Regions from separate parts of the Kitasatospora sp. NPDC101447 genome, predicted to be linked through region 2. Evidence: riboswitches for the same ligand, from Rfam matches in the RefSeq annotation. Region 2 holds a riboswitch; each other region holds the start of a gene.

Region 1 (9,484 bases), on a different contig from region 2:
TGGTCTCGTGGGTGTGCGACGCGCGGAGGATGCCGGCCGCGTTGACCAGGACGTCCAGGCCGCCCAGCTCGGCTACCGCCGCGCCGACGCCCGCGACGACGGCTGCCTCGTCGGAGATGTCCAGGACCCGGAGGGTCAGGCGGTCCGCGGTGCCGTCGGCGGTCGCGCGGTCCAGGGTCTTCTTCAGGCCGTCCTCGTCGACGTCGACGGCGACGACCTTCCCGCCCTCGGCGAGGATCCGGTGCACGGTCGCCTGGCCGATGCCCGAGCCGCCGCCGGTGATCAGGACGTTCCGTCCGCTGAAGCGCTCCATGGTGGTACTCCGTTCGTTCGTGGTCTCTCGACCTCAAGAGACACGGTACGCCTAAGTGACACGTCGTGCCAAGAAGTCTCGAAGTGCCATGCAGGCGTGATGCGTCACAGTGGCACTCGGCCGCGTAGGCTGACCCCGTGACCGGACGCCCGACCCTGAACCAGCGCCGCCGTGACGCCACCCGGCTGGAGATCGCCCGCACCGCCGCCGCACTGTTCGCCGACAAGGGGGCGGAGGCCACCACCGCCGAGGAGATCGCCCTCGCCGCGGGCATCTCGCTGCGCACCTTCTACCGGTACTTCTCCGTCAAGGAGGACGCCGTCGCCCCGCTGCTCGCCGCGGGCGGACGGCAGTGGGTCGAGCAACTCGCCGAGAGTTCCGCCGACCTGTCGCTGCGTCAGGCGCTGGAGAGTGCGGCGGTCGCTTCGCTGACGCCGGCCGACGACGCGGGCGCCGAGATGATGCAGTGGACCCGCAGTCTGCTCCGCGACCCGCGCCTGGAAGGCGCCTGGCAGCGCGTCCACGCCGACTCGGAGGTGCGCCTGCGGGCCGTCCTCGCCGAGCGCTGTCCGGAGGGCACCGATCCGCTGGAGATCCGGCTGGCCGCCGCCGCCGCGACCGCGGCGATCCGGGTGGCGCTGGAGCAGTGGGCCTCCTCCGACGCCCCCGCCACCGGCCCCGGGTCCCCGCACGACCTGGGGGCGCGATGCATGCGCGAGCTCACGGCGGGGCTGCGGCTCTGGGAGCGGGTGTCCTGAGCCCGCGCGGGTCCCGACGCGGGGCGGGCGGGGGAGTGTCGCCAGACGGGTTTCAGATGACAGATAACAGATTTCGAAATCTGTCATCTGTCATCTGTTGCCTGTCATCTGAAACCTGAAGTCCGGCCGTTCCCCGCAACCTCCCAGCCGTCATCAGACTTCTCCCAGCTGGCGCTAGGGTTGGTGATCGCGCCCCGGCGGGGGAACCGGGGTGACCTCCTCGGATGTCCCCAGCGGAGGGGACTGGAGTTCGAGGCGTGGGAGCAAGCAGGACATGGGTCTGACGAGCCACAAGATGTTGGCGCTGACCGTATTGATAGCCGTCGTGGCGATGGGGGGCACGGTCTGGCTGTGGCCGAGACTGGCCAGGAAGACCTGGCAGGCGGTGATCGGCCGGATCGGCGCACTCCTCGTCACCCAGCTCGCGGTGCTCTCGGCCCTGGGCCTGGTGGCGAACAACTACTTCGCCTTCTACAGCAGTTGGGGCGACCTGCTCGGCACCGGCGACACCGGCCCGGTGGTGATCCACAACAAGGCGGACGCCTCCGGGCGCCTCCTGGTGGAGACGATCGGCCACGCCTCGGTCAAGGGCGGTGGCGCGATGGGCCGTGAGCCCGGCCAGTCGGGCGAGATCCGCAAGGTCCGGATCGACGGCGCGGTCAGCCGGCTGTCGACCGAGGGCTACGTCTACCTGCCCCCGCAGTACTTCCAGCCGGAGTACGCGCACAAGCAGTTCCCGGCCGTCATCGTCAGCACCGGATTCCCAGGAATCGCCGAGAACCTGATCACTCGGTTCAACTACCCGGGCGCGGCGCTCAAGCTGCTGCAGGAGGGCCGGATGCAGCCGACCGTCATGGTCCTGATGCGTCCCTCGCCCGCGCTGCCGCAGGACACCGAGTGCGAGGACATCCCGAACGGCCCGCAGTCCGACACGTACTTCACCAAGGACGTGCCCGCGGCGATCCAGGCCAGCTTCCGAGTCTCCTCGGACCCGCAGGCCTGGGCCTTCATGGGCAACTCGACCGGCGGCTACTGCGCGCTCAAGTTGGCCATGCGCCACCCGGACGTCTTCCCGACGGCAGTCGCCCTCTCGGCCTACTACGACGCCGCCGACGACCCGACCACCGGTGACCTCTTCGGCGGCAGCAAGCAGCGCCGCGACGAGGCCAACCTGATCTGGCGGCTGAAGAACCTGCCCCAGCCGAACGTGTCCCTGCTGCTGGCCGGGACCAAGAAGGGCGACGGCGACTACCGGCGGGAGACCGAGGCCTTCGTCGACGCCGCGCGGAGCCCGATGAACGTCTCGTACAGCATGTTGGAGAACGGCGGCCACAACTTCGAGACCTGGAGCGCGCTGCTGCCGTCCTCGCTGGAGTGGCTGTCCCAGCACCTCAGGGTCCCGAACCCGACCGCCTGAGGACCGTCCGAACGACCGAACCCCCCCGGGGCCTGAACGCAGGGCCCGGGGGGTTCGGTCGTCCCGCGGTTCAGGCCACGCGCTCCAGCGTTCCGGTGTGCAGCTGCCCGACCCGTCCGCCCTCGCCCTCGAAGGTCCAGAAGGCCCGGACCGTCAGCTCGTTGAGGTCCATCACGTGGCTGACGGTGATCCCGCTCTGCTCCGTCCAGCTGACGAAGTAGATCTCCGGCGCGACCTCGGCGACGTGCAGCCGCACGTCCTCCCACTGGCCCGCGGACTCGCCGAGGCCCTCCCAGCGCAGCCGCGTGCCGTCGGCCGAGTAGGTGTTGCGGAAGGCCGCGCCGTTGTCGGCCCGGAAGACGTAGGTACGGCCGGCGAAGGCGGGCAGGGACGCGGTCATGGTGGGGCGGCTCCTCGTTTCCGGTGTGGTGGTGTTGTGCACTGCGTAAGATGTCGGACCTCCAATTTATCCGACCGGGTGTACACGGTCATCGCTTTGCCACGGTACGGATCGCCACAGCGCTGCTCACCGGGTGTGCGACCGGCACATGGGCACCCGTCGCGCACCGGTCCTACCGTCCGGCCATGAGACGCACCCCCACGGCCGGTACCGGCGCGAGACACGCCCGCGTGAGACGTACCCCCACCACGCTCACCGCCGTCCTACTGGCCCTCGCCGCCCTCCTCCTCGGCACCTCCGCCCCCGCCTCCGCCCGAGCTGGGACCGCCTCCGCCCGAGCTGGGACCGCCTCCGCCCGAGCGGGGACCGCCACCGCCGCCCTCACCCTGGAAGCCGCCTTCCCCGCCCCCGGCAACGGCTGGGCCAAGGTCGAGCGCTACCTCGACACCACCCCCGGCTTCCGCACCGAGCAGTTCCCGTCCGACGGCCGCGGCGACCAGGACGGAGCCCGCCGGACGTACTTCGGCACCGGTGAGCCCTCCTCCGGCCGCTTCCTGCTCTACTCCGCCACCGGCTGGGACACCGGCAGCCGGGCCGCGCCCGTCCTGCTGGTCCACGGCGCCAACGACAACGCCGACCGCGCCTGGGCGAACCCGGGGGAGAGCGGCACCTGCGGCGCCGCGACCTGCCCGTCCACCGGCCTCGCCCAGTACCTCGCCGGCACCGGCCACCGGGTCTTCGCCATCGGCTTCGCCCACAAGCACGGTGACAACCTGCTCCAGGCGCAGGCCGTCGGCGACGCGATCGCGCTGATCCGGGCCCGCCTCGGGGCCCCGCAGGTCGACGTGGTCGCCTGGAGCAAGGGCGAGGTCGCCGCCAGGGCGTACGTGTCCTCGGTGCGGCCGTCCTGGGGGCGGGCGTACGCGGGCGACGTGCGCCGTCTGGTCACCCTCGGCGGGCCGAACGGCGGGCTCGACTACGTCTACGCCCACGGCTGGTCGTTCGACCTGGCGACGTGGCCGGCCTGCGGCGGCACCGCCAACGCACCGTCCCCGCACCTGTACATGACCTGCTACGGCACATACACCGCGCAACCCTGCCTCGGCGTGCTGCCGGCCGGCGGGTACGACTGCTACCCGGGCCAGCGCCAGCTGCTCGCCCGCTGGGACGGCAGGTACGGAGTGGACGGCAGCGCCCAGGACTGGTGGACCACCTACTACGGCGGCCAGGGGTTCTACACCTCCGGCCAGGGCATCCAGGCGGCGATCGACGCGGGCTCCCTGATCGCCCCGCTCCAGCAGGCCGGGATCCCGGCCGCGGTGCGCACCTACCTGCTGGCCGGCGGGTCGGCGGACATCCCGGGCGTGCTCAACGAGAACCGCGGGCCCAGCGACGGCATCGTGTTCACGGCGAGCGCCCTGGACACCACCGGCATCGCGACGGTCGGCGGCACCCGGCTGCTGAGCGGCCTCGACCACCTGGAGCTCGGGTGGGCGCCGGAGGCCGAGAGCCAGGTGGACGCCTGGCTCGGCTGAACGCCCGGCCGGAACGCGCAACCGGAACGCGCAACCGGAACGCCCGGCCGGACACCCGCAGAGCCACCCCGCCGGGCATCGTTCCAGGCCACGTGAACTGATCAACTCGGCCGCCACACAGCGTCGTTGATCGACACCACTGTGAGCTGCGCGACAACCCGTCCGCCGGAGTTGTCCGTTTACGTACGGCCTGCCTAGCCTGCAACGGTCGTCCGCCCCTGGCGGACCCCGCCGCCGGGACGCCGAGTCCCGTCCACCCGTCGGCGGGTCACCGAGCACCACAGCGGACGGGAGCGGGGAAACCAAGGTCGGCGCCCGGCCCGTGCGCTCGCGCGTACGGGTCGAGGCTAGGGGTGAAGCCGCTCCACAGGCGGCCGGGCAACTGCAGCCCGAACCCGACAGCTAACCTCGCAGGCGTCGCAGAGGTCACCTCATGCCCAAGCCTGCTGCCCGGCGCCGTGCACCGCGTCACGCCCGCCCCTCCCACCGCGGCCGCAACGCCGCCTTCGCCGCGACCGGGGCGCTCGCCATCAGCGGCGCCGGCCTGCTCGGCGTGCCGTCCGTCACCGGTGCCCAGGCGGCCACCGTTCCGACCGTCACCCAGGACCGGCTCGCCCCCGCCACCATGGTCGCGGGCAAGGCCGCCACCGCCTCGCTCGGCCTGCACTCCTCGGCCTGCTTCACCGCCAAGACTGTGGGCGTGGGCGTCCGCGACGCGCGCGGCACCAACCTCGACTTCCCCGGCAACGCCTCCAACGTGCAGATCTGCCCGAGCGGCGTGAACTTCACCAGCGGCGCGCGCACCCTGCCGGCCGGGACGTACACCGAGTTCGGCTTCTGGCAGGACCTCGGCGGCGTCTGGCACAACCTGCCCTCGCAGCAGCTGGTGGTCTCGACCACCGCCACCCCGGCCCCGGCCCCGACGGCCACCCCGACCCCGGCCCCGACGGCCACCCCGACCCCGGCGCCGACCCCCACGCAGACCCCGAGCGCCGCGCCGACCCCGACCACCCCCGCGCCGACCCCGAGCGCCACGGCGAGCCCGACCACCCCCGCGCCGTCCTCCCCGGTCGCCGGCAAGTCGCTGACCTGGTCCGACGAGTTCAACAGCGCCATCTCCTGGGGCCAGCGCTGGGTCGGCGACAAGAGCACCGCCTACAAGTACGGGAACCACAACCCGGACGACAACAAGCTGGACTGGCTGAACAAGAACAACGTCAGCGTCGCGAACGGGGTCGCCACCTTCACCGCCACCTCCGGCGGCCCGGCCCTGGAGAACGGCAAGCAGTCCTGGAACACCGGCTTCCTGACCACCGAGGGCTCCGGCGAGGGCTTCCAGGTCAAGACCGGCGACTACGCCGAGACCCGGGTCAAGCTGCCCGCCGGCACCGGCGCCTGGCCCGCCCTGTGGACCTGGAAGAACGGCAACGGCGAGGTCGACTCCTTCGAGTACCACCCCGACAACCCGAACCTGCTGGAGCTGACCAACCACGTCAACCCCGGCAACGCGAAGTACTACACCGACGCGAGCGCCGTCGCGAAGGACCAGTGGGTGACCATCGGCACCTACTACGGCGCCAACTCGGTGGACTGGTACGTCAACGGCGCGAAGGTCTTCTCGGACGGCAAGGGCGTCGGCGCCAACTGGTCGGCGTACCTGATCCTCAACCTCTCGGTGTGCGCGGGCCAGTACCACCCCGCGCCGCAGGGGACCGCTCCGATCACCATGGCCGCCGACTACGTCCGCGTCTACCGGTAGTCGGGTAGGACGTCCCACCGGTCGCCGGAAGCCGGCAGCCGCTCGCCGGCGGCCGGTGACCGGTGGGTCGACGTGGTTCAGGAGCCGTCGGCCGGCTCGGCGACCGTGATGTCGAACGGCTGCCGGTGGCTGCTCTCGTCCTGGTCGTCCGCGCTGCGCACCGCGACCCAGCCGCCGCTCAGGGTTCCCACGGGCAGGTCGGGATCCAGCCGGACCGGGACGAGGGCGGTCGCGCTGCGCCCCTCCTTCAGCCCGGGGCCGAAGACGCAGCGCACCCGGTGGCCGCCCTGGAACACCTCGCAGTCCTCGGGGAAGAACGGGCCCACCGGGGTCACACCCGGCGGCAGGGTGACCACGACCGTGAACGGGGAGGCGGTGGTCTCCGGGCCCCGGTTGGCGACGAAGGCGTGGATCGTCGTGGTGCCGTCGGGCGCTGCCGCCTCCGGGTCGAGCCGGACCACCTGCAGGCGGGAGTGGGACGGCTGGGCGACCAGGGCCGGCAGCGTCGACACCGCGGGGCCGGCGGACCCGCCCGGTGCGCCCGGCGCGACGGGCACGACGGGCACCACCGGCGCCTTCGGCGTGACGACGTCCACTGCCGGGCGTGGCTCAGGCCGACGCAGTGCCCAGGACGGGCCGGTGGCCAGCACCGTCGCCGCGCAGCTCGCCGTCACGACCGCGACCAGCCCGACCCGGCCGAACCCCCCGACCCGGCCGAACCCCCCGACCCTCGCGCCGCGCCGCGGGTCCGCGCCACCCCGTACATCCCGGTGTCTCATCCCGGTCACCCTGCTCTCGTGCTCCGGCGGCCGGCACCGTCGCGGGCCGCGTCGGCACCAGGGTGGCCGAGCCGCTGCCGTGACCTGGCGCGACCCGACCCGCCCCGCCCGCCGTGCGCTCGAACGGAGGACGCCGGCCCGTCGGCCTGCCCGGCGGGGCGGCGGTCGGCCTGCCCGCTCCGCAACGGCCCAGCCCCGTCCTGCGAGACTGTCCTGCCCCGCCCGCCGCGCCGGTCCTTCCTCGCCCGCCGAGATCGTCCCGCCTCGCCGGACTCCCAAGCAGATTGACGGAGAGTCAGGGCGCGAGGACCTGCCCGAGCCGGGCGGCGATCTGGTGCATCACCGGGACCAGTGAGGCGGCGCCGGCCTGCTCCTCCAGCGCCCGGATGCGTGCCTCCGGCCCGGAGACCGAGAGGGCGGTGGGCGTCGGGGCGCCCGGGACGGCGAGCGCGATGCAGCGGACGCCGATCTCCTGCTCCTGGTCGTCGACGACGTAGCCGCGCTCGCGCGCCTCGGCGAGCTGGCGCATCAGCTCCTGCGGGTCGGTGACCGTGTACTCGGTGTGCGCCGGCAGCGGGTTGGGGCCGAGCACGGCGCGCGCCTCCTCCTCGGGGAGCTGGGCGAGCAGCGCCTTGCCGACGCCGGTGCAGTGCGGCTGCACCCGCCGTCCGACCTCGGTGAACATCCGCATCGAGCGCCGCGACTGCACCTGCCCGACGTACACCACCTCGCCGCCCTCCAGCACCGCCAGGTTCGCGGTCTCGCCGGTGGCCTCCATGAGTTCGGCCAGGTAGGGGCGGGCCCAGCTGCCGAGCAGGCGGCCGGCGGTCTCGCCGAGGCGGATCAGCCGGGGGCCGAGGGTGTAGCGGCGTGCGGTGTCCTGGCGGACATAGCCCTGCTGCACGAGGGTACGAACCAGGCGGTGGATGGTCGGCATCGGGAGGCCGGAACTGGTGGAGAGCTCGCTGAGCGTGGCCACGCCGCCCGAGTCGGCCAGCGCCTCCAGGAGTTGGAAGGCGCGTTCGACGGACTGCACGCCGCCGCTCGCGCGGTCGGCGCCCGTCGTCGATGCTGTGTCGGGGGTCGCAACCACCGGCGTTCCCTTCGCTGTCGGGGAGGAGTAGAGTCCCGGCGACCTCTTCAACAAACCGTTGAAATTCTGTATCGCGGAAACTAGTCTCCACCTTACAGAATCGATCTCGCCGACAGGCGGGAATCGATCGAGGAAGTACACGAGGAAGTTCCCACCGGAGCTCCCTTCGCCAGGCTCAACCGTCTTAGGAGTGTCCTGCTCATGGCTGCAGATCAGGGGCCCTCCCCCAGCCTCCGGCCGGGGGTACCCCCAACCACCTCCTCTCCCGCCGCTCCGGTCGTCACTGTCGCCGGTCCGCGCGTCCATCGGGCGGAGGAGGTGCTCACTCCGGAGGCCGTGGCCTTCGTCGTCGGCCTCCACCGCACCTTCGAGGGCCGCCGGCAGGAACTCCTGGCCAGGCGGAAGACCCGACGCGCCGAGATCGCGGCGGCCGGCACGCTGGACTTCCTCCCCGGAACCGCCGACATCCGGGCCGCGGACTGGAAGGTCGCCGAGGCGCCGCGCGCGCTCCGGGACCGCCGGGTCGAGATCACCGGCCCGACCGACCGCAAGATGGTCATCAACGCCCTCAACTCCGGGGCCCGGGTCTGGCTCGCAGACTTCGAGGACGCCACCTCCCCGACCTGGGAGAACGTGGTCAGCGGCCAGATCAACCTGATCGACGCCTACGAGGGCCGGATCGACTTCACCAGCCCGGCCGGCAAGGCCTACACCCTCAAGCCCGCCGCCGAGCTCGCCACCGTCGTGGTCCGCCCGCGCGGCTGGCACCTGGACGAGAACCACCTGCTGGTCGACGGCACCCCGGTCGCCGGCGCCTTCCTCGACTTCGGCCTGTACTTCTTCCACAACGCCGCCCGGCTGCTCGCCAAGGGCGCCGACGACCCCAACTCCGGGCCGTACTTCTACCTGCCGAAGACCGAGAGCCACCTGGAGGCCCGGCTCTGGAACGACGTGTTCACCCACGCCCAGGCCGAACTCGGCATCCCGCACGGCACCATCCGCGCCACCGTCCTGATCGAGACCATCACCGCCGCCTTCGAGATGGACGAGATCCTCTACGAGCTGCGCGAGCACGCGGCCGGCCTCAACGCCGGGCGCTGGGACTACCTGTTCTCGATCGTCAAGAACTTCCGCGACGCCGGCGAGCACTACATCCTGCCGGACCGCAACAGCGTCACCATGGCCTCGCCGTTCATGGCCGCCTACACCCGCCTGCTGGTGCAGACCTGCCACCGGCGCGGCGCCCACGCGATCGGCGGCATGGCCGCGTTCATCCCCAGCCGCAAGGACCCCGAGGTCAACGCGGCCGCACTGGAGAAGGTCAAGGCCGACAAGGACCGCGAGGCCGGCAACGGCTTCGACGGCTCCTGGGTCGCCCACCCCGACCTGGTGCCCGTCGCCCGCGCCTCCTTCGACGCGGTCCTCGGCGA
Region 2 (9,484 bases):
CTCTGGGGCACCCTGATCGTGCTCTGCGCCGCCATGTTCCTGGACGCCCTGGACGTCTCGATGGTGGGCGTCGCCCTCCCGTCCATCGGCTCCGAACTGCACCTGTCCACCTCCACGCTGCAGTGGGTGGTCTCCGGCTACGTGCTCGGCTACGGCGGCCTGCTGCTGCTCGGCGGCCGCGCCGCCGACCTGCTCGGCCGCCGCCGGGTCTTCCTGGTCGCCCTGGGTGCCTTCGCCGCCGCCTCGCTGCTCGGCGGCCTGGTCGACGACGGCGGGCTGCTGATCGCGGCCCGCTTCCTCAAGGGCGTCAGCGCCGCCTTCACCGCCCCGGCCGGCCTCTCGATCATCACCACCACCTTCGCCGAGGGCCCCGCCCGCAACCGCGCGCTGTCGATCTACACCACCTGCGGCGCCAGCGGCTTCTCGCTCGGCCTGGTGCTGAGCGGCCTGCTCACCTCGGTCGGCTGGCGCTGGACCTTCCTGATGCCCGTCCCGGTCGCGCTGCTCGCCCTGGTGTTCGCGGTCCGCCTGCTCCCCCGCCCGGTCGAGGAGCCCGCCAAGGGCGGCTACGACGTACTGGGCGCGATCACCGGCACCGCGACCGTGCTGCTGCTGGTGTTCACCGTCACCGAGGCGCAGGGTGCCGGCTGGCTGAGCGTGCGCACGGTCGGCTCGCTGGTCGCGGTCGCCGCGCTGGCCGCCGCCTTCCTGCTGGTCGAGAGCCGTACCGCCCACCCGCTGGTCCGGCTCGGGATCTTCCGCAACGGCTCGGTCGCCCGGGCCAACCTGGTCGCCTTCGCGATGACCGGCGCGTACGGCGGCTTCCAGTTCGTGGTGACCCTCTACCTGCAGCACCTGCTCGGCTGGTCGGCCCTGCAGATGGCCCTGGGACTGCTGCCGGCCGGAGCGTTCATCGCCCTCTCCGCGCCGTTCATGGGCCCGATCGTGGACCGCTTCGGCACCGGCCGGCTGCTGCCGATCGGCGTGCTCGCCCTGGTCGGCGCCTTCGCCCTCTTCCTGCGGCTGGACGAGCACAGCTCCTACGTCGCCCTGGTGCTGCCCTCGATGCTGCTGCTCGGCGTCGGCTTCGCGCTCGCCTTCCCCTCGGTGAACATCGCCGCCACCGACGGCGTGGCCGACGAGGAGCAGGGCCTGGCCTCGGGCCTGGTGAACACCGCGATCCAGGTCGGCACGGCGGTGGTGCTGGCCGGGGCGACCGCGATGATCACGGCCGGCAGCGCCGGCGGCGACAGCCCGCAGGCCCAGCTGGACGGATACCGTCCGGCGCTGGTGTTCGTCACGGCGGTCGCACTGGTCGGACTGCTGGTCGCGACGGTCGGAGCGCTGGTGGACCGACGCCGGAGTACCGCCCCTGCGACGGTGCCTGACTATGATTATCCGTCAGTCGGGCCGACGCCGGCCCGGACCGAAGTCCTGACCGAGCACTGATCCCGTGAGCCCCGCCCGCGGCCGACCCCCGGCCGTCGGGCAATGGCGCCGGCTCCACCAAACCCCCGTGTTGGTGGAGCCGGCCGTCTTCGTACCGGCCGCCCGGGCGGCGCCCGTCAGGGCACGGTTGCGCGGGGCGGCTGTCGGCTTCGCAAGTATATTGGCCCGGAGCCAACGAACGTTCGGAGCAGACACGATGGCACCTCGCGGGGATTCGGTCAACGAGGAGATGCGGCAACGCTCCCGCCGACGCATCATGCGGGCCACCGTCGAGCTGGTTGACCAGCGCGGTTACGCGGGCACGACACTGACCGACATCGCCGAGCGGGCCGGACTGGCCCGCGGGCTGGTCTCCTACTACTTCGACGGCAAACGACTGCTGATGCAGTCCGCGACGCACCGGATGATGCACCAGGCACTGTCCGGCGCCCTGGCGGAACTCGCGCCCGACTCCTCCCCCGAGGCCCGGCTGGCCCGCGCCATAGACGCCGTCCTCGCGCTGGCGATGGAGCACCCGCGGGTGATGCGCTCGCACCTGGCGCTGATCCTCGACCCGGACACCGGCGCCTTCGTCCAGGACCCGGAGCAGCAACAGCTCGGCGCCATCCTGCAGGGACTGCTGCAGGACTGGGGCGCGCCGGACCCGGTCGCCGAGCACGCGGTGCTGCGCAGCGCGCTGATGGGGGGCTGCATCGGGGTGCTGCTGCCGGGCGCCGAGATCCCGCTCGCCCCGATCCGGGCCGACCTCTTCCGCCGCTACGACCTGGCCTGGCACCTCGGCAGTCCGCCGCAGCCCGACCCGCCGGAACGCGAAAGGCCGCCGGCCCGCGGTTGACGGCGGGGTGGGCGGCCTGCCACTCACTCACTCACTTCGGTCTGCTGCCGGGGGCTCCGCGAGGGAGCGGGCCCCCGGGGTTTCAGCGCTCCTTCAGGATCGAGGCGAGCAGGTCTATGGTGCGCTCCGGCGTGAGGCTGTCCACGCAGAGCCGCTCCATGACCTGGATGTACGCGTCGACGTCGTCCCGCTTGTCCAGGTAGAGCGCGCTGGTGAGCTGCTCCAGGTAGACCACGTCCGCGAGGTCCTGCTCCGGGAAGCGCAGGATCGTGAACGCGCCGGACTCCCCGGCGTGCGCCCCAAAGCGGAACGGCATCACCTGGATCACCACGTTGGCCTGCTCGGCGACGTCGATCAGGTACTGCACCTGACCGCGCATCACCTTGGGCCCGCCGACCGGCCGGCGCAGCGCGGCCTCGTCGATGACCGCCCACAGACGAGGGCTGGCACCCTCGGTCAGCAGCTTCTGGCGGCGCAGACGGAGGCTGACCCGCCGTTCGACCTCCTCCTCGCTGATGACCGGCCGACTCTGGCCGAAAACCGCCCGTGCGTACTCCTCGGACTGCAGCAGCCCGGGGATGAACTGCACCTCGTAGGTGCGGATCAGCTGAGCGGCCTCCTCCAGCCCGACGTAGGTCTGGAACCAGCCCGGCAGCACGTCGTTGAAGCTGTGCCACCAACCGGACTTGTTGGCCTCGCGAACGAGGCCGAGCAGGGCCTCCCGCTCGATGCCGTCGTCGACGCCGTACAGGCTGAGCAGGTCGGCGACGTCACGCTCCTTGAAGCTGACGCGGCCGAGCTCCATGCGGCTGATCTTGGACTCGGAGGCGCGGATGGCGTAGCCCGCGTCCTCGCGGGTGATGCCGCGCGCCTCTCGCAGGCGACGCAACTGCGAGCCGAGGAGGATCCGGCGGACCATCGAGCCGCCGCCCGGCTGAACTGTGGTCATGCGGTCGAAACCTCCACCTAGGGCAAACAGCGCACAGTCTGCCATCAGTTGAGCGCTCACGGTGCCGATACTGACGGATGTTCCTATCAGTTCTGCACTCCGCACACCAGGATGCACGTGCATCCGGCGCTTGCATATGCCAATAGTGCGACTGCACGTGAATCGACTCTTGCATCTGCAGTGAGCGCACACCACCATGGTGCACGTGCACCTGCACATCCCTGGCAATCCCGCGGGCTCCGCGTCGACCCCACGCGCGACTCCGTGCACCGGCCCGACGGCGTCCCCCGCGTCATCGGGCGTTCGAGTGCGCGTGCGTCTGGTCGAAGGGGCGGCCGAGCGGCCGAGCGAGTCGGAGGTGACCGGCATGACCCCGGCGGGTCCAGCCGTGTCCGCCCCCTTATGGGAGGAGCTCTTCATGAGCACCGGTACGGCTTTGGCGGTTGACCCCCATGTGGTCACCTGTACGCTCGCTCCTCGCTTCGAAGCCGTCAGAACCGCGCGCGACTTCGCCCGGACCACGCTCCAGCGCTGGGGACTGACGGAGCTGTTCGACGACGTGGCGCTGGTGGCGTCGGAACTCGTGACCAACGCGCTCCGGCATGCGATCGGCGCACGGCCCGACCCGACGGGCGGTGCCCCGGGCGAGTACGACTTTCCCACACAGACCACCCCGGACGGGCGGCTGCCGATCCGAATAAGCCTCGTGCACCGCGCGCCCCAGGTGGTCTGCGCGGTGAGCGATCCGAGCAGCGTGGGCCCGGTGGCGCGGGAGGCGGACTTCGTCGCCGAATCCGGCCGCGGGCTGCACCTGGTGGAGTCGTTCAGCCGCTCCTGGGGCTGGCACCCGCTGGGCAGCGGCAAGGTGGTCTGGGCCCTGTTCGAGGCGGAGCCGGCGGGCGGACCGCTGGACGGACACCCGGAGATCGGCGGACGCGGGGCGCTCGACGCACTCGGCGGCCCGGTCGACATCGGTGGACGGCACCGGCGCTCGGCCTAGCGCCCCGCGGCACGTGGCGAGCAGCTCCCGACGCCGTGCGGTCGACCGAGGAACCGGCCCGGCGGTCGGCCGGAGGACCCGCTCGGCGATCAGTCGGAGGACCGGCTCGGCGATCGGTCGGAGGACCGGTCCGGCGGTGGTCGGTCGAGTGGTCGACCCGGAACGCCTTCCCGCACCAGGCCCTGCAGCGGGCCGGACGGCGGACGGAGCGGCCGGTCGAGGGAAGCCCCGGGAGGACCACGCCCCGGGCCCCTGCGCCAGGCCCCGTCATCGCTTCGCCCCGGCGGCGACCGGTACGGTCGGCGAAGGCGGCGAAGGCGGAGAAGGCGGAGCAGTCGGAGGAGACGACCGAAAAGACAAAGGCCGTCGCGGTGTCGGCACCCACGACGGCCCCCCGATGGTGAAGCACGGCGGCTGGTCAGACCGCCAGGTGGTCGAACTCCCCGTCCTTGGCCCCCAGCAGCAGGGCGGCGATCTCGGCCCGGGTGTAGATGAGGGCCGGACCGTCCGGGAAGCGCGAGTTGCGCATCGCGACGTCGCCGCCCGGCAGGGCCGCGAACTCGACGCAGTTGCCCTGGGAGTTGCTGTGCCGGCTCTTCTGCCAGACCACCCCCGTGAGATCGGCCGCGGCCATCCCGTTGTAGGTGTCGTGCGAGCCGTGCGTGTTCTGCGAGTCGTGCATAGAAGTCTCCCGAAGAGCTCCGGAGTTGTCGTCCAGCGCGGCGCCCCCGGCACCGCCGAACGAACGGACCGGCCCCGTACCGGCCCGGCACAACGCCTCACTTGACGCGATGATAGCTGCAGTGCACGTGCATCAGCACGGGACATTGCAGGTGCACGAGGCCTTTCACCCGCAGCCCCGAACTCTTCACGGGGCCTTCTCCTGACGGTACGTAAACGGACATAGCCGACTGAATCACCGGGGTCGCGATAACCGGCCGTGAGCGGCCCCCCGCTTAATGTTGATCTTCGAATGCCGGGAGTCGCACCGCCGTGACCCTCCGTCAGGCGACCTCCGGGCTGTGAGACATCTCACGCGCCGCGACTGCAACGCCGCACCCCGTCCGGCACGTCCAGGCAATGAGCCGCGCCCGCACGGGGGTTGGGTGTGGAATGTCCGGATTGTAGGCAAACCGCCCGAACCCGATGCGGCGGACACACCGGGTTCGCACAGCGGCCGCGCGAAACCCGTACGGCAGCCGACTGCAGGCCGGACGGGCAGATGTCCTACGATCTCCGGCATGAGCACCGCAGCCATTCCGGGCGCGCCACTGCCCGTCCGCACTCCAGGCTCCCGTGCGCGGGGGCGCCATCGTCGTCCCGAGCGCCCCGAGATTCCGACCGGCGCGCCGGCCCTGGTGCTCGCCGTGCCCACGGCCGCCGGGCCCGAGTCCCGCTCGGTCGTCGAGGAGCTGCTCTCCATCGTCCGCAGCGAGCAGAACGGCGTCCAGGCCGCAGTCGGCTACCTCCCCGGCGACTCCGCCGAGGGTGAGGGCGGCGAGGACCGCACCGTCGCCGAACTCCTGGCCACGGCCGCCGAAGCCGGCCTGCCGATGCCCGTCCTGGTGCCGCTGGTGCCCGGTCCGCACGGCTTCCTGCCCGAACTCCACGCGCTCGCCGCCGAGTACGGCGCGCCCGTCACCGACGCGCTCGGCCCGCACCCGCTGCTCGCCGAGGCCGTCCACGTACGACTCTCCGAGGCCGGGCTGGCCCGCGCCGACCGCGCCCGGCTCTTCGCCATCGCGACCGCCGCGGACGGCGTGGTCCTGACCACCGTCGGCGGCGAGGACGCCGCCGCCGCGGCCGGCATCACCGGCGTGCTGCTGGCCGCCCGCCTGGCCGTGCCGGTCGTGGCCGCCGCGCTCGACGTGCCCGGCTCGGTGGCCGCGGCCGTCGACCACCTCAAGGAGACCGGCTCCCAGCGCCCGGCGCTGGCCCCGCTGGTGATCGGGCCGGAGGCCGACTCCGAGCTGCTCGCCGCGGCCGCCGAGGAGACCGGCTGCCCGTCGGCGGCGCCGCTGGGCGCGTACCCGACCGTCGGCCAGCTGATCGCCTCGACCTACCTGGCCGCGCTGCCCGCACCGTCCGCGGAGGAGCTGGCGCGGGCCGAGGCGGAGGCGGCGGCCGCCGCCGAGGCCGAGGGGGTCGTGGAGGGCACCCGTGGCGCCCACGCGGCCGCCGAGGGGCCTGCCGGACAGTAGCGGACACCGCGCGCCCGTCGGCGCGCACACGGGGCCCGGAACGACTTGCGTTCCGGGCCCTTCGCTTTGCCCGCTTTCCCGCTCTTGCGGCGTACGGGAGTTACCGGAGTTAAGCGAACAATGAATGGAATGTCCGTTCTGCTGCTGTTTGCCGGGGAATGGCGAGCGCACTCCGGGGCGCTCGAATCACGTCCGCCCCACCGGTTCGACCGGTGCGCCATTTCGCGCTTCGACACACCGTCATGCCATTCCTGAGACAAAGACAGTTGTGGGCATCCGCAATCGCATTGCCGAAAAACGATCATTTACGATCATGATTAGCCGCCAATTTGGCACTTCCCACTAATCCGTGATGCCCGTCACAGCTATTTGCAGTTTGAACTTAAGTCTGCTTAACGTGCTCCCCGTTCGTGACCACACGGACCCAGTTCATCCGCGACGCCGAGTCCTGCCGTCGGATGTCCTGGCAGCGCGAAAACGCACCACGGCAGGAGCGGGGGACCCACAGGTAAGTCGCCCCGGACCGCTCCCAGGAACGGTTCAGGGCTAGGGGTGAAGCCGCGCTCACGCGCGGCCGGGCAACTCCGGCCCGAATCCGACAGCTCACCTCGCAGGCGTGGGAGAGGACCGCGTCTTCATGCTGCCCACCAACGGCACCCGTCTGTCCAGCCGCACCCGCCGCGTGATCGCCGCCATCGGCGTCGCGGGCGTCGGCCTCACCGTCCCGTGCCTCGTCTCCGGCACCGCCTCCGCCGCCTCCGTCGCGACCTGGGACAAGGTCGCCCAGTGCGAGAGCAGCGGCAACTGGAGCATCAACACCGGCAACGGCTTCTACGGCGGCCTCCAGTTCACCCAGAGCACCTGGTCCGCCTTCGGCGGCACCGCCTACGCCTCGCGCGCCGACCTGGCCACGAAGGACCAGCAGATCGCCGTCGCGGAGAAGGTCCTCGCCTCGCAGGGCCCCGGCGCCTGGCCCGTCTGCTCCGTCAAGGCCGGCCTGACCAAGGGCGGCACCCCCGCCGCCGTCGACACCTCGGCCGCTGCCGCTCCGGCTGCTCCGGCCGCCCCGGCTGCTCCGGCTGCCAAGCCCGCCGCCCAGACCCCGGTCCCGGCGGCCAAGCCCGCCAAGCCGGCCGCGCCCGCCCAGGACACCGCCGACTCCGCCGCCGGCACCTGGGCCCAGAAGCACCAGCAGGCCGCCCAGAGCGACGACTACACCGTGGTCGAGGGCGACTGGCTGTCCTCGATCGCGGACAAGCACAACGTCCAGGGCGGCTGGGAGCGGCTGTACGAGCTCAACCGCAGCACCCTGACCGACGGCCCGAACACCATCTACCCGGGCCAGCACCTGACCTTCGGTGACCACGGCCAGACCCAGCAGTCCGCCTCCTCGGACAAGTCCGGCTCGGACTTCACCTGGTTCAACCGCTCGCAGAAGTCCGGTCAGTCCGCGAACGGCGGTTCCGTGAACGCCAAGCCGGTCGCCCAGACCCAGACCCCGGCCGCCCAGGCCCCGGCCCAGGCCCCGGCCGCCAGCGGCAGCATGGCCGCCGCGGTCGCCTTCGCCGAGTCCAAGGTCGGCCAGGCGTACGTCTACGGCGGCACCGGCAACGGCGGCTGGGACTGCTCCGGCCTGACCCAGGCCGCCCTGCGCGCCGCTGGCATCTCCGTCCCGCGCGTCGCCGCCGACCAGGCCGCCGCCAGCACCCACGTCTCGCTGGACAGCCTGCAGCCGGGCGACCTGCTGTTCTGGTCCAACAACGGCAAGGACTCGGGCGTCTACCACGTCGCGATCTACGTCGGTGGCGGCAAGTACGTCGAGGCCGCCAACCCGAGCGCGGGTGTGCGCGAGCAGACCGTCGCCAACTGGGCCCCGGACTTCGCCGGCCGGGTCTGAGCACGGCGAGACGGCTGACGGCAGGCAGCTGACAGCTGACAGCTGACAGATTTCAACATCTGTCAGCTGTCGTCCGTCGTCCGCAGACCGCGGGCCGTAGCCGTCGGCCGCCAACCGAACACTGATCACCCGCCACCCCCGGGGAAGAGTCTGGTCGCTCCTCCCCGGGGGTCGCGGCGTATCCCCGTGGTGGAACCGGACCCGAACGGGCATGCTGCTGCTCTGCACCCGAGGAGGAGTCACATGGCCCAGGTCACCGTCACGCTCGACGCGAACCTCGCGATCGACGCGATGATGCTCTCCGGTACCAAGAACCCGCAGGACGCCGTCGAACTGGTCCTGCGCGACTACCTGGCCCGCGGCCGCCGCACCGAGGCCCGCACCGGCGACCCGGCCGACGGCAACCGCCTCGCCCAGGACCGCACCACCGACACCGAGCACGGCTGAGCGCAGTCGAGATCTGCCGAGATCTGCCGAGCGCTGCCGAGCAGGGCCGAGCAGGACCGAGCACAGGCACGCCGAAGGGCCCCGGAGAGCAACTGTCCTCCGGGGCCCTTCCCTCGGCCCTGTGGCCGGTGCTCAGCGCGCGCAGGCCCCGGTGGACCCGCGCATCACCAGCTCCGGCTGGAACATGAACTCGCCGCGCTGGACGGCGTTCCCGCCGACCTCCTCCAGCAGCGCGTCCACCGCCGCCGTGGCCATCGCCTCGACCGGCTGGCGGATCGTGGTCAACGGCGGCTCGGTGAAGGCGATCAGCGGCGAGTCGTCGAACCCGACCACCGACACGTCCTGCGGCACCGACAGGCCGCGCTGCCGCACCGCCCGGATCGCCCCGAGCGCCATCATGTCGCTCCCGCAGACGATCGCCGTGCAGCCCTTGTCGAGCAGCGCGCCGGCCGCCGCGTGTCCGCCCTCCACGCTGAACAGCGTGTGGTGGACGAGGTTCTCGGCCTCCTCCTGGGTGCGCCCGAGCACCTCCCGCATCGCCGCCGTGAAGCCTTCTATCTTGCGCAGCACGGGCACGTACCGGCGCTGCCCGACGGCCAGCCCGATCCGCTCGTGGCCGAGTTCGGCCAGGTGCTGGACGGCCATCCACATCGCGGCCCGGTCGTCCGGCGAGATGAACGGCGCGTCGATCTTCTCGCTGAAGCCG
Region 3 (9,484 bases), on a different contig from region 2:
GCGCGGAGGCCCCGGCCGAGCAGGGCTGATGCCCGCGGGTGTGGGGGGGGGGGGGGGGGGGGGGGCGGGGCCCCCCCCCCCCCCCCCCCCCCACACCGGACAATACGGAACAAGACGCACGGGGCGTGACGACGGGGGGTCGCGGCCGTACCCCGCCGGAGAACAGGATCGGAGCCGAGGACGTGGTGGACGCAGCGAAGGAGCCCGGCGAAGCGCAGGGGCTTCGGCCCGCTGCGCAGGCGCAGGTGCCGGACGCCGGGACGGGACCGGCGGAGGGCGCTGCGTCCGGAGCCGTCGACGCGGCGGCCGGCGGACCCGATGCCGTCGGGGCGCAGACCGCTTCGTCCGACCCGGCAGACCCGGCAGACCCGGCCGAGTCCTCCGACGCCTCCGGGGCCGCGTCGGAGCGCGGCGCCGAGAAGCTGGACCGGCCGCTGCCCGAGGGAGTGCGCCGACGGGTGGTCGGGCTGGCCTCGGACGCGCTGGGCGGACTGCCGCCGGGCGAACTCCCGCAGAGCCTGCGTCAGTACGTGAAGTTCACCCCCGCGCGGCGCGCCAAGTACGCGGCCACCGCGCTGGCGGCCGCGCTGGAGGCGGAGCCGGCCTTCCGGGTGCGGATAGCGGAGCGGCTGCGGCTGGGACAGCCGGACCTGGTGAGGGCGCTGGAGTCGGGCAGCGTCCCCGGCGCCGCCGATCCGATGGACGTCGCGGCCGCCGCCTACCTGGTGCGCTCGGCGGGCTGGAGCCGGCTGGTCGCCGAGGCCGGCGAGGAGGCCGAGCGGGCCGGCGCCGAGGACGCGGCCGCGGAGGCGACCCGGCTGGTGGAGAAGCTGCAGGCCGAGCTGGCCGAGGTGCGGGCCACCGCGCGGGCGGACCTGGACCGGCAGCGCGTGGAGTTCGAGGGCGTCCGGCGGGAGGCCGAGTCGCTGCGCAAGAAGGTGCGGTCGCTGGAGAGCGACACCCGCCGGGCGCAGGCCGAGACGCGTCGGGTGGCCGGGGAACTGGAGGCGGTGAGGGCCCAGGGCGCTGCCGAGCGCAGCGCGGCCGAGACCGAGGCGCGGCGGCTCAAGCACCGGCTCTCGGAGCTGGAGAACGCCGCCGAGCAGGGCCGCCGGTCGGCCCGCGAGGGGCGCAGCGTCGAGGACATGCGGCTGCGGCTGCTGCTGGACACCGTGCTGCAGTCGGCCCAGGGTCTGCAGCGGGAGCTGGCGCTGCCGGTCGCCCAGATCCGCCCGGCGGACCTGGTGGAGGCGGTGGTGCCGGGCGCGGCCTCGCCGCACGACGTGGCGCGGCGCGGGCTGGCCGAGGACGACCCGGCGCTGCTGGACCAGCTGCTGGCGATTCCGCAGGTGCACCTGGTGGTGGACGGCTACAACGTGACCAAGACCGGCTATCCGACGCTGCCGCTGGAGCAGCAGCGGATCCGGCTGCTGGGCGGGCTGGCGATGCTGGCCCAGCGCACCCAGGCGGAGGTCACCTGTGTGTTCGACGGCCAGGATCTGGACGTTCCGGTGATCATGGCGCCGCCGCGCGGGGTCCGGGTGCGGTTCAGCCGGACCGGAGAGACCGCGGACGAGCTGATCCGCCGTCTGGTGCGGGCCGAGCCGCAGGGCCGTCCGGTGGTGGTGGTCTCCGCCGACCGGGAGGTCGCGGAGGGCGTGCGGAAGGCGGGCGCGCGCCCGGTGGCGTCGGTGCTGCTGCTGAACCGGCTGGCGCGGCCCTGAGCGTCGGCCCGCTAGGATGACACCTGGTCAGCGCCGCGTCCACGACCGTGTGCGGGTGCGGTGAAGCCGGTGTGGTGAACGGGGTTCACGCCTTCGGGGGAGTGGCAAAGCGGATAGATCCGCACTAGGGTCTGGCGTCAAACCTATTTTCCGGTTCCTCATCCGATCGGGTGAGTCCGTTGGAAGAAGGAGCCGGTCCCTTGGCCTCCCACCGCCGTCCCAAGCAGCCGAGCCGCGCGCGGATCTCCGTGCTCACCGCTGCCGCTGCGACCGCGGTCGCCCTCTCCGCCCAGGTGGCCGCGCACGCCGCGCCGCAGCCGAACAAAACGGACGTCAAGGCGCAGATCGACCAGCTCCAGGAGGAGCAGGAGCAGGCGGCCGAGAAGTACAACGGCGCCAAGGAGCGGGCCGACCAACTGCGCAAGCAGGCCGACCAGCTGCAGGACCAGGTGGCCCGCGGCCAGGAGCAGATGACCCAGCTGCAGGGCGGCCTGGCCGAGGTGGCCGGCGACCAGTACCGCAGCGGCGGCATCGACCCGTCCGTCCAGCTGATGCTCTCCTCCGACCCGTCGGGCTACCTGGAGAAGGCCTCGACGGTCCAGCAGGCCAGCACCACCCAGGCCGAGGCGCTCAAGTCGCTGCTGGACGAGCAGCGCCGGCTGGACCAGGAGAAGACCGAGGCGGCCGCCGTGCTGGCCTCGCTGGACAGCACCACCAAGGACCTGAACCAGGCCAAGGCGGACGTCAACACCAAGCTGCAGGCCGCCCAGGACCTGCTGAACTCGCTCAGCGCCGCCGAGCGCACCGCGCTGAAGGCCCAGCAGGCGCAGGACGACCGGGCCTCGCGCGGCAGCGACCGGGTCGACCTGAGCAACCTGCCGCCGGCCAGCGGGTACGCCGCGGTGGCCGTCGCCAAGGCGATGAGCAAGCAGGGCTCGCCGTACGTGTGGGGCGCCACCGGTCCGAGCACCTTCGACTGCTCCGGCCTGATGCTCTGGGCGTACGGCCAGGCCGGCGTCTCGCTGCCGCGCACCTCGCAGGAGCAGGGCCACTACGGCACCGCGGTGCCCGGACTGGCCGCGGCCCAGCCCGGCGACCTGGTCATCTACGGCGGCGACATGCACCACGTCGGGATGTACATCGGCAACGGCATGGTGGTCCACGCGCCGCACACCGGTGACGTGGTGAAGGTGATGAAGGCCGACGCGATGCCGATCAACACCATCCGCCGGGTCTGACGGCCCGACACCCTCCGGGGGCCCCGTCCGGGCCCCTGTGATCCGCGCCACCTCCGACGGGGTGGCGTTCGGGTTTTCGACCGTTTCGCGAGCGGCGGGTGAGACCTGATCAGCCTTGCGTACGGTCGTGATCACCATCGGTCATTTTCACAAAAGAACTTGGGTAATCTTCCGTCTTTTTTCTGACAAGGATTTGAACCGATCACGGTTCAGTTACTAGGGTCGTGCTTCGAACCACCGCACTGTCGATCACCCAGCCAGGGTGGCGGCGGTGGTTACCGCCGAGTTCGCGAGGCAGCGGGGCAGGTCGAAGCGACTGCCCGACAGGGGAGCCCAGTGGTCGGGGGCGCTGCGGAGCGGAGCCGGGGAACCACGTTCCTCCGGGGTGAATCGGCGCCAGGTCGGCCGCTGGAACGGCCGTGAGGCGTCGTAGGGCATGCTTCCGGCCCGAACCCGTCAGCTCACCCGGTAGGCGGACGTAGGAAGAAGGAGCCCGCCTTCGTGGCGTCCCATCGTCGTCCCAAGCCAGCAAGTCGCGCCCGGGTCTCGATCCTGACCGGTGTCGCCGCCGCTGCCGTCGCCCTCTCCGCGCAGTCCGGCGCCCACGCCGACCCGCAGCCGACCAAGGACCAGGTCAAGGAGCAGGTCGACCAGCTCAACGAGCAGGCCGAGGTGGCGACCGAGCAGTACAACGCCGCCCAGGAGAAGCAGCAGACCCTGGAGAAGCAGGTCTCCGGCCTGCAGGACCAGGTGGCCCGTCAGCAGGCCCAGGTGACCGAGCTGCAGGGCGGACTCGCCGAGATCGCCGGGGAGCAGTACCGCAACGGCGGCATATCCCCGACCGTCCAGCTGATGTTCTCGTCCAGCCCGGACAACTTCCTCAACCAGGCCGGTGCGCTGAACCAGGCCGGTGACACCCAGAAGAACCAGCTGAAGCAGCTCCAGGAGCAGCAGCGCAAGCTCGACCAGGACCGCACCGAGGCCCAGGGCAAGCTCGCCGAACTGGAGTCGACCACCCAGCAGCTGAAGGCCTCCAAGGACGAGGTCCAGGCCAAGCTGAAGGCCGCCCAGGACCTGCTCAACACCCTGACCGAGCAGGAGCGCCAGGCGCTGCGCGCGGCCGAGGAGAAGGCCGCCGCCGACGCCAAGGCCCAGGCCGACGCCGCCGCGAAGGCGCAGCAGAACGCCGACCGCGCCTCGCGCGACAACAGCCGCACCGACCTCTCCACGCCGTCGTCCACGCCGGCCGGCAAGCTCCCGGCCCCGGGCAGCTCGCGCGGTGCCGCCGCGCTCTCCGCCGCCGCCTCCAAGGTCGGCAGCCCGTACGTGTGGGGCGCCACCGGCCCGAGCTCCTTCGACTGCTCCGGCCTGATGGTCTGGGCGTTCAACCAGGTCGGCGTGTCGCTGCCGCGCACCTCGCAGGAGCAGGCCCACGCCGGCACCCGGATCGGCACCGACCTGTCCCAGGCCCAGCCCGGCGACCTGCTGATCTTCTACGGGGACGCCCACCATGTCGGCATCTACGCCGGCAACGGCCAGGTGCTGCACGCCCCCAAGCCGGGTGCGTCGGTCCGCTACGAGGCCGTCACCAACATGCCGCTGAGCGGCATCGTGCGGGTCTGACCCCGTTCGGCTCCTCGCAGGCCCGGTCTTCCACCACGGAAGGCCGGGCCTGCGGCGTTGGCGGCTGCTCGGGCTGATGTCCGATTGAAGGTCAAATATTCGGGTCCGTAGGGGTTTGGACTCGCTTGCCCGGACTCGCTAACGTCTGCCACCGGACTCCCGCTCGACGGCCGCCCGCCACGGGCGGCCGCGGGGCCGCGCCGCAGGATTGGAGCCGCTGCCGTGCTTGTGCACCGCCGTTCCCAACTGCTCGCCCGTGCACTGGTGCTGACGGCGGCCGCCACCACCGCGCTGGGCGTGGCGACCGGCGGCGGCGCCCACGCCGCCCCCGGCAGCCCGGACCCGGCCGACCGCAAGGACGTCCAGGCGCAGGTCGAGCAGCTCTACGACGAGGCCGAGCAGGCGTCAGAGCAGTACAACGCCGCACAGGAGGCCCAGCGCCGGCTCCAGGGGGAGACCACGATCCTGCAGGGCGAGATCGCCGTCGCCCAGGACCAGCTCAACGAGCTGCGCGGCGACCTGGCGACCGTCGCCGGGGCCGAGTACCGCGGCGGCGGGATGACCCAGACCGCCCAGCTGATGCTGTCCCCCGACCCGGAGGGCTACCTCGCCCGCGCCCGCACCATGGGCCAGGCGTCGCAGCGGCAGCAGGAGACGCTGCACGAGCTGGTCACCCGCCAGCGCCGGCTCGACCAGCGGCGGACGGAGGCCACCGGAAAGCTCGCCGAGCTCGACCAGGCCCGTCGCTCGCTCGCCGACGGCAAGCAGCAGATCCAGCAGCGGCTGGCCAGGGCGCAGAAGCTGCTCAACGGCCTCGACGCCGCCGAGCGGGCCAGGATGACCGCCCAGGACGCCCGGGACGCCGAGCAGCGCGCCACCCGCGGCACCGACCGGCTGGACCTCGGCACCGCCCCGCCCGCCTCCGAGCGCGGGGCGGCCGCGCTGGCCGCCGCGGTGCGCATGATCGGCTCGCCGTACGTCTACGGAGCCACCGGGCCCCGCGCGTTCGACTGCTCCGGTCTGATGTACTACAGCTGGCGGCAGGCCGGAGTGACCCTGCCGCGCACCTCGCAGGCCCAGGCGTACGCCGGCCGGCGGATCGACCTATCCGAGGCGCGACCGGGAGACCTGGTGATCTTCTACCGGGACATGCACCACGTCGGCATGTACGCCGGCGGCGGTGTGATCGTGCACGCCCCCTACCCGGGCGCCAAGGTCCGCTACGAGAGCGTCAACGCCATGCCGGTCTCGGGGGTGGTCCGGCTCTGAGCACGTCCCCTTCGCACCCCGCCGGACCCGATCCGGCGCACGTACCCCGCCGCGCGCTGTCCCGGCGGGGTGCGCTGCTGCTCGCGGTCGGCGGGCTGGCCCAGCTGTCGCTGCCGCCGCTCGCCCCGGCGGCGGCACCGGTCGGGGCGGTCGCCGACCGGCGCGCCGCGGTGGCGGCGGTGCTGGCGGAGCGGGCGCGCACGCTGGAGGCCCGGTCGGGGCTGCCGGTGGCCGAGGCGGCGTACCGCAACCTGGTGCTCGCCGCGGGCGGCGGGCCCGACCGGCTGACCGCCGCGGCCGACCTGGCGGTGCGGATCGCCGGGTACGACGACCACCCCGTGGTGTACCCGCGCCGGATCGAACTGGCCGCGGCCGCGGACGGCTGGCGGGTCGAGCGCGAGGAGAGCGCCGACGGGCCGCCGGCGCTCTGGGACTTCGGCGCCGTCCGGCCGGCGCCGGGCACGCACAGCCTGGTGCTCGCTTCGGCCGACGGCCCTGACCCGGCCGGGCTGGTCGTGGTGGGCGACCGCGCGGTGCCCGCCGTCGAGGAGGTCTGGGGCGACGCCTGGCCCGGCCGGCTGCTGCTCGAACTGCCCGCCACCGAGGAGCAGTTCGCCCGGCTGCTGGAGGGCGACCCGGCGGGCTGGGCGGACATGGCGGCGGTCACCGTGGCCGCCCCCGGCGCACCCCGGAACACCCCGGCGGACCGGGTGCTGGTCAACCCCGAGGCGTACGGCCGGCTCAGCGGCTTCGGCCGCCAGGTGGTCGTCACGCACGAGGCCACCCATGTCGCGACCAGGGCCGACACCCGGGCCTGGACCCCGATGTGGCTCTCCGAGGGCGTCGCCGACTGGACCGCCTACCGCGACAGCGGCCGCAGCCCGCAGCAGATCGCCCCCGAACTGGCCCGGGACGTCGCCGCCGGGAGGCTGCCCGCCGAACTGCCCGCCGACCGGGACTTCGCCGCCGGCGCCACCGGCATCGCCCAGGCCTACGAGCAGTCCTGGCTCGCCTGCGAGCTGATCGCCCGCCGCAACGGGCCGCAGCGGCTGGTCGCCTTCTACCGGGCGGTCGGCGCGGACGACGGGCAGGGCGAGGACCGCGAGCGCCGTACGGACCGGCTGATGCGCGCCGAACTGGGCGTGGGCCTGGCCGACTTCACCCGGCTCTGGCTGGACGAGGTGGCGGCGCTGAAGGACTGAGGCCGGCGGGCCGCAGCAGCGTCAGCGCCGCGGCTCGGCCGGCGTGCCCAGGTGGTCGATGCCGTCCAGCAGGTCCTGCTCGTACGCGATGCCCGGGCGCACCGGGTACCCGGCGGCCGGCAGCGCGGCCGGCTCGCGGTCCAGCACCACGGTCGCGGGCAGCGGCGCCTCGCCCCGGGTGGAGCGCCAGAGCCGGACGCAGGAGAGCACGGTGGCGGCCACCAGCAGCAGGTTGCGCAGCGCCAGCACCGTGATGGCGCCCGGGTCGCTGGCCAGGATCTGGGTGAACATCGTCGGGAACTCGACCAGCGTGAGCGGGCAGGCGAGCAGGATCAGCAGCGCCACCGGCCGCTGGCTGGTGCCGCGCACCGTCAGGCAGACCGCCGCGACGCCGACCAGCCAGACCAGGTACTGCGGGCTGATCACCCGGCTGGTCACCACGAAGACCAGCAGCGCGCACAGCGCCGCGTCGTACATGGTGGCCGCGTTGCGGCGCTTGGAGGTGAAGCGCCACAGCAGCAGCCAGAGGAAGCCCAGCACGGTGCCGGCCATCATGACCTTGCTGATCACGCCGACCCACGGCCCGAGCATCTCGGGGGAGCCGTAGTTCATGGTGACCCGGCCGTCCCAGCCCCCGGCGATCCGGGCGAAGTGCAGCGGCAGCGCGCCGACCGACTCGACCTCGATGCCGCGGTCCTTCTGGAAGGCCAGGAAGTCGAAGGCGCCGTTCATGCCGGCCGCGAGCAGGAAGCCGATGGAGACGGCGGTGGCCCCCGCCAGCGTCCAGGAGCGGCGGGTCCGGCGGCCGGAGGGGGTGCCGATCAGGCCGAGCAGCGGCCAGACCTTCACGATGCCGCCCAGGCCCAGCAGCAGCCCGCCGACCGCCGGGCGACGGATCAGCGCCAGCAGGCCGGCCAGGGCGACCGCGGTGACGATCATGTCGAAGCGGTTGTAGATCATCGGGCCGAGCAGCGGGACGCCCACCACCCACATCCAGGCGCCGGTCAGCGCCCGGCCGCGGCGCAGGCCGGTACGGATCAGCAGCGCGGCCGCGGCGGCGTCGGCGATCCCGCAGATCACCCAGAACGAGACCAGGTACGACCAGGGCAGCAGACCCGGCAGCAGGATCACCAGGGCGGCGCCCGGCGGGTACTGCCAGGTCACGTCGTCGAACGGGAAGGTGCCGGTCTGCAGCACGCCGTACCAGGCGTGGTAGATCATCCACACGTCGGCGGTGACGTCGCCGCCCGGCGACTTCAGCACGCCGGTGATCAGCAGCACCAGCAGGGTGCGGGTGGCCACCCAGGTCGCGCCGAGCGCGGCCAGCGCCCCGAGCGGGCGGCCGAGGCGGCCGCGCGAAGAACCGGGCTCGGTGGCCGGGGCCAATTCCACTGCGCTCCCTCGTTCGTCTCGGACGTCCTCACCGGAGGCGTCGTACTGACGGACGCCCGGGCCGCGTCGCACAGCGGCCTAGGTACTAGGACTGACCCGGGGGTCAAACGGTTGCCGTGCGCGGTTCCGTTCCCGGCGGGTCATGGTGTTGACCTATCGTACGGATCACCCAGCGGTACACCGAGCACCCCCCGACCGAGCGAGCCGTGGCCTGATGCACAGAACCTTGATCGTCACCAATGACTTCCCGCCCCGACCGGGGGGCATCCAGGCCTTCGTGCACAACATGGCCGTCCGTCAGCCCGCAGGAAGCATCGTGGTCTACGCCTCGACCTGGCGCGACGGCAGCGAGGTGCGGCGCTTCGACGCCGAGCAGCCGTTCCCGGTGATCCGGGACCGGACGAAGGTGATGGTTCCCACACCCCGGGTCACCCGGCGGGCCGCCGAGATCCTGCGCGCCGAGCGGTGCGACTCGGTCTGGTTCGGCGCCGCCGCCCCGCTCGGCCTGATGGCGCCCACGCTGCGCCGGGCCGGGGCCGGACGGCTGCTCGGCATGACGCACGGGCACGAGGCCGCCTGGGCCCAGCTGCCGGTCTCCCGGCAGTTGCTGCGCCGGATCGGCGCGGGCACCGACGTGCTGACCTACCTGGGCGAGTACACCCGCTCCCGGATCGCCGCCGCGGTCGGGCCGCAGGCCGCGGCCCGGATGGTGCAGTTGCCGCCGGGCGTGGACGAGTCCACCTTCCACCCGGGCTCCGGGGGCGCCGAGGTCCGCCGCCGGCTCGGGCTGGCGGACCGGCCGGTCGTGGTCTGCGTCTCCCGGCTGGTGCCGCGCAAGGGCCAGGACACCCTGATCGAGGCGATGCCGCAGATCCTGGCCGACGTGCCGGACGCGGTGCTGCTGATCGTCGGCGGCGGCCCGTACCGGGCGGACCTGGAGAAGCTGGCCGACGCCACGGGCGTCCGTGACTCGGTGCGCTTCACCGGCTCGGTGCCGTGGGAGGAGCTGCCCGCCCACTACGGGGCCGGGGACGTC

Evidence for each region. Region 2 has a riboswitch for cyclic di-AMP ahead of ACIRST_RS35920 (transglycosylase family protein). Riboswitches for the same ligand answer to the same signal wherever they lie in the genome.
Region 1: another riboswitch for cyclic di-AMP. It lies ahead of ACIRST_RS33275 (hypothetical protein); the one in region 2 lies ahead of ACIRST_RS35920 (transglycosylase family protein).
Region 3: another riboswitch for cyclic di-AMP. It lies ahead of ACIRST_RS13500 (NlpC/P60 family protein); the one in region 2 lies ahead of ACIRST_RS35920 (transglycosylase family protein).

What each region holds. Positions count from the first base shown of each region.
Region 1 is NZ_JBIWNL010000034.1:56,641-66,124, reverse strand. Features, by position in the region: gene ACIRST_RS33300 (SDR family NAD(P)-dependent oxidoreductase) at 1-313, opposite strand, end outside; gene ACIRST_RS33295 (TetR family transcriptional regulator) at 451-1,071, shown strand; gene ACIRST_RS33290 (alpha/beta hydrolase) at 1,346-2,488, shown strand; gene ACIRST_RS33285 (phenolic acid decarboxylase) at 2,559-2,888, opposite strand; gene ACIRST_RS33280 (esterase/lipase family protein) at 3,119-4,423, shown strand; cyclic di-AMP (ydaO/yuaA leader) riboswitch at 4,690-4,855, shown strand; gene ACIRST_RS33275 (hypothetical protein) at 4,857-6,182, shown strand; gene ACIRST_RS33270 (hypothetical protein) at 6,260-6,856, opposite strand; gene ACIRST_RS33265 (IclR family transcriptional regulator) at 7,257-8,054, opposite strand; gene aceB (malate synthase A) at 8,256-9,484, shown strand, end outside.
Region 2 is NZ_JBIWNL010000041.1:9,180-18,663, forward strand. Features, by position in the region: gene ACIRST_RS35890 (MFS transporter) at 1-1,449, shown strand, start outside; gene ACIRST_RS35895 (TetR family transcriptional regulator) at 1,679-2,284, shown strand; gene ACIRST_RS35900 (helix-turn-helix transcriptional regulator) at 2,367-3,233, opposite strand; gene ACIRST_RS35905 (ATP-binding protein) at 3,652-4,233, shown strand; gene ACIRST_RS35910 (DUF397 domain-containing protein) at 4,652-4,915, opposite strand; gene ACIRST_RS35915 (hypothetical protein) at 5,475-6,434, shown strand; cyclic di-AMP (ydaO/yuaA leader) riboswitch at 6,905-7,064, shown strand; gene ACIRST_RS35920 (transglycosylase family protein) at 7,051-8,331, shown strand; gene ACIRST_RS35925 (hypothetical protein) at 8,575-8,778, shown strand; gene ACIRST_RS35930 (LacI family DNA-binding transcriptional regulator) at 8,911-9,484, opposite strand, start outside.
Region 3 is NZ_JBIWNL010000007.1:223,379-232,862, forward strand. Features, by position in the region: gene ACIRST_RS13485 (hypothetical protein) at 1-29, shown strand, start outside; gene ACIRST_RS13490 (NYN domain-containing protein) at 423-1,724, shown strand; gene ACIRST_RS13495 (NlpC/P60 family protein) at 1,925-2,962, shown strand; cyclic di-AMP (ydaO/yuaA leader) riboswitch at 3,300-3,453, shown strand; gene ACIRST_RS13500 (NlpC/P60 family protein) at 3,464-4,585, shown strand; gene ACIRST_RS13505 (NlpC/P60 family protein) at 4,808-5,854, shown strand; gene ACIRST_RS13510 (hypothetical protein) at 6,034-7,056, shown strand; gene ACIRST_RS13515 (glycosyltransferase 87 family protein) at 7,078-8,448, opposite strand; gene ACIRST_RS13520 (glycosyltransferase family 4 protein) at 8,663-9,484, shown strand, end outside.